Regions from separate parts of the Brevundimonas sp. Br13 genome, predicted to be linked through region 1. Evidence: riboswitches for the same ligand, from Rfam matches in the RefSeq annotation. Region 1 holds a riboswitch; the other holds the start of a gene.
The links. A riboswitch is a leader RNA that binds a small molecule or an ion and turns the genes downstream of it on or off. The one in region 1 is predicted to bind cobalamin.

Region 1 (3,311 bases):
GCCAGGGCGATGCGGCGCGGCTGGCCGGTAAGCGGGTCCACCTGACCGATGAACAGGCCCGCGATCCCCTCGGCGACGGACAGGCCCACGCGCACCGCCGCCAGGTCGCGCGGACCGCCGCGCCCCAAGGCCAGCCGTCCGACCGCCCGCGCCACATCGGCCGACGCCTTCAGACCGTCGCGGAGGTCGCGCCGCAGATCGCGCCGCTCCAGCAGCCATTCGACGGCGTCCAGCTGTTCATTGATCGCCAGGGGGTCGCGCAGCGGTCGGGCGATCCGTTCCGCCAGGGCCCGGGCCCCGCCCGAGGTGACGGTGCGGTCGATACAGGCCAAGAGCGAGCCTTCACGTTCGCCCCTCTGCGTTCGGTCGATCTCCAGACTGGCGCGGGTCGCCGGGTCGATGGCCAGAAACCCGCTCTCGCCCAGACGGCGGGGCGGGGCCAGGGCCGGAACCTTGCCGGCCTGGGTCGTCTCCAGATAGGCGGCGATCAGGCCGAGCGCCGAGACCTCGGCCTCCTCGAAGGCGCCGAAACCGTCCAAGGCCGCAACCCCGTACAGCCGCTCGACCCGCGTCCGCGCCGCCTGGGGCTCGGCGATGGCCGAGGCCAGGGCCTGAACCACGCCGCCGGACCCGTCCAGGGCGTCCCGCGTCGTCGGGTCGGAATAGATCCGGTCAGTGACCAGAACCTCGGACGGGCGGAAGGCGGCCAGCGTCGCCCCGAGATCCTCCAGCGCACAGGCGACGCTGTCCACCGCGCCGGAAGACAGTTCGACCACCGCCACGGCCGCCCGACCCTTGCGCACCGCTGCGGCGGCCAGCCGGTTGGCGCCGCGCGCGTCCAAGAGACTGTCCTCGGTCAGGGTGCCGGGCGTCACCACCCGCACCACGCCGCGCTGGACCACGGCCTTGCCGCCGCGCTTCTTGGCCTCGGCCGGGTCTTCCAGCTGTTCGCAGATGGCCACCTTGTGGCCCAGGCGGATCAGCCGGGCCAGATAGCCCTCCATGGCGTGGACCGGCACCCCGGCCATGGGGATGTCCTCGCCCTGGTGCTTGCCCCGCTTGGTCAGGGTGATGCCCAGAGCCGCCGCCGCCACCTCGGCGTCCTTGAAGAACAGCTCGTAGAAGTCGCCCATGCGGAAGAACAGGATGGCGTCCGGCTGTCCGGCCTTGGCCGTCAGATACTGGGCCATGAAGGGCGTGGCGCCCTCCAGAGAGGCGGCGATGTCAGGCGGGTGAGAGACAGGGGCGTTCATGTTGCGACAGGGTGACGGATCGCGTCCTGGCGCTCAAGCCCGTTGACCGGCTCTTGCACAGGCTTGTCGCCCCTGCGATAGGCCGGATCAGGCGGTTAAGGGAACACGGTGAGACACCGTGGCTGTGCCCGCAACTGTAGGCGGCGAGAGCGTCGTCCGTCCGGGGTCTAGACCTCGGCGCCACTGGGTGACTGGGAAGGCGAGGACGGCGGTTTATGACCCGCAAGCCAGGAGACCTGGCCGCCGACGTCGCTCGCTCCTGTCCGGGACCAGACAGAGGCGCGGTTTCTCCGTGGAAGCGACCCGATCTTGCGTCGTCCCGGCCTCGCGGCCGGGCGGATCGGCTCGCTGGTCACGACCCTGCGCGCGCATTCGCCGGGCCGATACGGGGACATCGCTCACAATGAAGCGCTCCATTCTTTCATCGACGGCGGCCATGGCCGCCGTCATCGCCGCACCCGCTTTCGCCGATGAGGCGACCCAGCTGGACGAGGTCGTGGTCACCGCCACCCGCCTGCCCGCCATCGTCGCCGAGACGCCCGGCGCCCGGGTCATCGATTCTAGGATCATCGAGCAACGCGGCGCCGTCTTCGCCGCCGACATCCTGTCCGACGTGCCTGGCCTGTCGGTGACGCGAACGGGGGCCTTCGGCGGGATCGCCCAGGTCCGCATGCGCGGCGCGACGCCGGGCAAGACCCTGGTGCTGGTGGACGGGGCGCCGATCAATGATGCGGCCGAACCGAACGGCGCCTATGACTTCTCCAGCTTCGAACTGGCCGACATCGACCGGATCGAGGTGCTCAGTGGTCCGCAGTCGTCCCTGTGGGGATCGGACGCCATCGGCGGGGTGATTTCCTTCACCACGCGCGAAATCGATGGCGTTCGCGCCGAGGCCGAGGCCGGCAGCTTCGACACGGCGCGCGGTCGTCTGTCGGCCGGCGTCGCCAATGAGACCTACGCCTTCAGCGCCTATGTCTCGCGCTTCCAGACCGACGGGATTTCCGCGGCGGACAAGGCGGACGGCAATCCCGAGACCGACGGCTTTCGCAGCACGACCCTGGGCGCCAAGGGCCGCTATGTCCTGTCCGACGCGGTCAAGGTCGAAGGCGCGGCGCGCTGGAACGACAGCCACGCCGACATCGACGGCTTCCCCGCGCCTGACTATGTGCTGGCCGACACCGGCGACGCCCAGGACAGCGAACAGTGGTCGGGCTTCGGTCGGGTGACGGCCCAGGCTTTCGGTCTTGATCATCAGTTCAGCATCTCGGCGTCCGATCTGGAGCGCACCTCCTACAGCGACGGCTTCGGCTCGACCTTCAGCGGCGACCGTCAGGCCTACCGCTGGCAGGCGGACGGTCAGGCGCAAGGCGTGGACTACGCCTTCGGCGTCGAACGCAACGAGGCCTCGGCGGCCCTGTCGTCAGGTCTGTCGCGCGACCTGTCGATAACCTCGGTGTTCGGCGTGGCCCGGTATGACGCCGGCCCGCTGAACCTGAGCGGCGGATTGCGGTACGACGACACGGACGATTTCGGCTCAAAGACCACGGGGCGGATTTCGGCGGCCTATGATCTGGCCGGCGGCTTCATCCTGTCGGGCGCCTATGGCACAGGCTTCAAGGCCCCGACCGTCAGCCAAGCGGTGTGCGACTATTGTTTCGCGCCCCAGCCGTGGCCCGCGCTGAAGCCGGAGACGGCCGACAGCGTCGAGATCGCCCTGGGCTGGGCCTCCGCCGGCGGTCGGTTCGAGGGACGCGCGACCCTGTATCGGCTGAACGTCGAGGACCAAATCACCTATTCCGCCGGCCGCTACGTCAACGTCGCCAAGACGCGGTCGGACGGGCTCGAGCTGGAAGGCCGCGCGCGCCTCGGCGCCGGTTTCGACCTGACCTTGGCCTACGCCTGGACCGACGCTGCGGACCGCACCACGGGCGCTCGCCTGCTGCGCGTGCCCGAACACGCCGGTTCGGCGACCCTGGGCTGGACGGGGGATCGCCTGTCCGGCGCCCTGACCGTGCGGGCGGAAGGCGATCAGGACGACTCTGGCGGCTTTTCCACAGT
Region 2 (3,311 bases), 1.3 Mb from region 1:
GTCGGCGCGCCGCAGGGGCAGGCCTTCGCGCAGGGCGGCCTCGTCGATCTGGATGACGGCGGCGCCGGCGGCCTCCAGGTCGATCACCTCATCGCGGATGGCGAAGGCGATCTGGCGGCAGGTGGTGCTGCGCGGCTGGTCGTCGCGCACGAAGGACCAGTTCAGAATCGTGACGGGGCCCGTCAGCATGCCTTTCACCGGTCTGTTGGTCAGACCCTGCGCATAGCGCCACCATTCGACCGTCATCGGCCTCGGCCGCGCGACGTCGCCATAGAGGATCGGCGGGCGCACGCAGCGCGAACCGTAGGACTGCACCCAGGCGGCCTTTGTGAAGACGAAGCCGGACAAGTGCTCGCCAAAATACTGGACCATGTCGTTGCGCTCGAACTCGCCGTGGACCAGGACATCCAGGCCGAGCGCCTCCTGCCACTTGACCGTTCGCGCGGTCTCGTCGCGCAGCAAGCGGGCGTAGGCCGCATCGTCGATGACGCCTCGCCCGTGATCAGCGCGCGCCTTTCGGATCTCAGCCGTCTGAGGAAAGGAGCCGATGGTGGTGGTCGGATAGGCGGGCAGATTCAGACGCCCTCGCTGAACCTGGCGACGAATTTCAAAGCAGGAGTTTCTGAGCGCCAGGGCGGGGTCGGCATCGGCGGCTCGCGCCTGGACCTTGGGGTCGTTGATGCGCGGTGAAGTGCGACGTGAGGCGACCGAGGAGGTCGAGGCGTCGAGCGCCGCTTTCACCGCGCCGCGGCCTTCATTCAACGCCCGCGCCAGGGTGGCCAACTCGGCCACCTTCTGCACGGCGAAGGCCAGCCAGTCCTTGATCTCGGGATCGAGCCCGGTCTCCCGTTCCAGGTCAATAGGCGTATGCAACAAGGAGCAGGACGGAGCGATCACCACCCTGCGTCCAGCCGCGACCAAAGGCTCCACCTTGTCCAGCACGGCGTTGAGGTCGACCTTCCAGACATTGCGGCCGTCAATGACGCCGAGCGAAAGCACCTGGTCGGGGCGCGCCCCCGACGCGACCTGGGCCAACTGCTCCGGCGCCCGGATCAGGTCGATGTGCAGTCCGTGAACCGGCAGGCGCAGCACGGCCTCCAGATTATCCCCGAGCCCACCGAAATAGGTGGTCAGCATCAGCTTGATCGGCGGCGTCACGTCGGTCAGCACACGATAGGCGTGGTCGTAAGCCGCCTTCGCCTCATCGCTCAGATCGGTGACCAGGCAGGGCTCGTCCATCTGCACCCAGGTGGCGCCGGCGCGGGCCAGGGACCGCAGCACCTCGGCATAGATCGGCAGCAGGCGCGGCAGCAGGCTGAGGACGTCAAACGGCTCGCCCCGCGTCTTGCCCAGCAGGAGATAAGAGACCGGTCCCAGCAGCACCGGCCGGGTCTCGATCCCCAGCGCCCTGGCCTCCAGATATTCGTCCAGCGCCTTGGTCGAGCCGAGACGGAACACCTGATCGAAGGTGAACTCCGGCGCGAGATAATGGTAGTTGGTGTCGAACCATTTGGTCATCTCCATGGCCGGCGTCCCCTCGCCGCTCGCATGGACATGGCCGTGCGCACACGGCTGGCTGTCGCCTCGCGATCCACGGGCCATGGCGAAATAGGTCGCCAGATCGACCCGCTCCCCGCGCCAGCCGTAGGCGGCCGGCACGGCGCCCACCATGGCCGTCAGGTCGAGCACATGATCATAGAGAGAGAAGTCGTTGGACGGCACGACGTCGGCCCCCAGGTCGCGCTGGCGCGCCCAGGTCGGGGCGCGCAGCTCAGCGGCGGTAGACAGGAGGGTCTCGGCGTCGGTCTTGCCGGCCCAATAGGCCTCGAGCGCGGTCTTCAGCTCTCTCTTGGGGCCGATGCGGGGAAAGCCGAGGGTGGCGACCTGGACGGTGTGGCGGGTCATGACGTTCGAAACCTGTGTTGTGGCCAGGCTTCGGACAGGGTCGCGCGGACGCCGACGCGGACGTGCAGGGTCCGGCGGCGCGCATGCGGCCTGACCGGACACCCCGCCGGAGGACGTTATCTGTCGGGGCAGGTCTCCTGGCTCACGGGTCGACACCTAGGGTCCGGCCTTCCCGGCGTGAACGCCAGTGACACGAGATGGACCTTCGACTCGCCGCTTACAGTTGCGGGGGCAGCGCCGGTTTCACACCGGCTTCCCTCTTAGCTCCACGCGCTCCGAAGACCACGTGCAGACCACGACGGCTGAGGATGCCTCACAATAAGCAAGCCGTCAATACACATAAGGATATGCTTATACGATTATGCGATTGCCACATCTTAACACTTTGCCTCCAGATACGCCCACCCCTGACACATTGCGACCACAAGGCGTGGCGGATGGGCAACACGACAGTTTCAAGACACTTACGTAACGACGATTTAATGCTCAGCTTCGTCTTCGCCTGATAGCAGCCGCCCTCCCCGGACCCCCATCCGGGTCGAGACTGCTAAGGACAAAAGAAAATGAAGACGATCCTCCTCGCCACGGCCGCCGCCCTGTTCGCCGCCCCGGCCTTCGCCCAAGACGCCGTCGGCTCGGTCGGCGTGACCTATTCCAACCCCTCGATCGAGGTCGCCGGCAACGATGTCGACGCCGACGTCTGGACCGTGGACGGCACGGTCGCCCTGCCGGCCGCTGACTGGACCGTGACCCTGAACGGCGCCGTCGACTACACCAAGGCCTTCGGTGAAGAAGACTTCACCGGCGTCGCCGCCGCCCACCTGACCAAGATGTGGACCTCGGACGTCCGCGCCGGCGCCTTCGTCGCCGCCAACGGCATCGGCTCGGGCGATGAGCCGGTCTGGACCGTCGGCGCCGAGGCCCAGAAGTACCTGTCCAACGCGACCCTGACCGGCCTGGTCGCCTACACCACGGCCGACGACGCAGACGCCGACATCTGGACCGTCGGCGGCGACGCCGCCTTCTACGTCATGCCGAACCTGCGCCTGAACGCCGGCGTCAGCTACAACAACGTCGATGTCGCCGGCGGCGACGTGGACGCCTGGACCTACGGCGTTGGCGCCGAGTACGAAATCGAGAACAGCCCGTTCTCGGTCGGCGCTTCCTACACCCGCGCCGACATCGAGTCGGTCGACGTCGACACCTGGTCGGTCGGCCTGCGCTACAGCTTCGGCGGCGGTCTGCAAGCCCGCGACCGGGCCGGCGCCAACCTGGGCGTTTCGGCCATCACCAGCGTCCTGGGCGCCTTCTAAGCCTGACGGCCTGCTGACTAAAAAGAGCCCCGGCGGAGCGATCCGCCGGGGCTTTTTCATCGCCGCCGTCCCATTGCGGAAGATCCGGGGTTC

Region 2: linked by a shared signal. The riboswitch ahead of metE (5-methyltetrahydropteroyltriglutamate--homocysteine S-methyltransferase) and the one ahead of ACZ5M6_RS02675 (TonB-dependent receptor plug domain-containing protein) in region 1 are both predicted to bind cobalamin.

What each region holds. Positions count from the first base shown of each region.
Region 1 covers NZ_AP044008.1:547,318-550,628, forward strand. Annotated here, with positions in the region: gene mutS (DNA mismatch repair protein MutS) at 1-1,253, opposite strand, end outside; cobalamin riboswitch at 1,304-1,511, shown strand; gene ACZ5M6_RS02675 (TonB-dependent receptor plug domain-containing protein) at 1,657-3,311, shown strand, end outside.
Region 2 covers NZ_AP044008.1:1,851,675-1,854,985, reverse strand. Annotated here, with positions in the region: gene metE (5-methyltetrahydropteroyltriglutamate--homocysteine S-methyltransferase) at 1-1,905, opposite strand, end outside; cobalamin riboswitch at 2,016-2,218, opposite strand; gene ACZ5M6_RS09090 (porin) at 2,469-3,218, shown strand.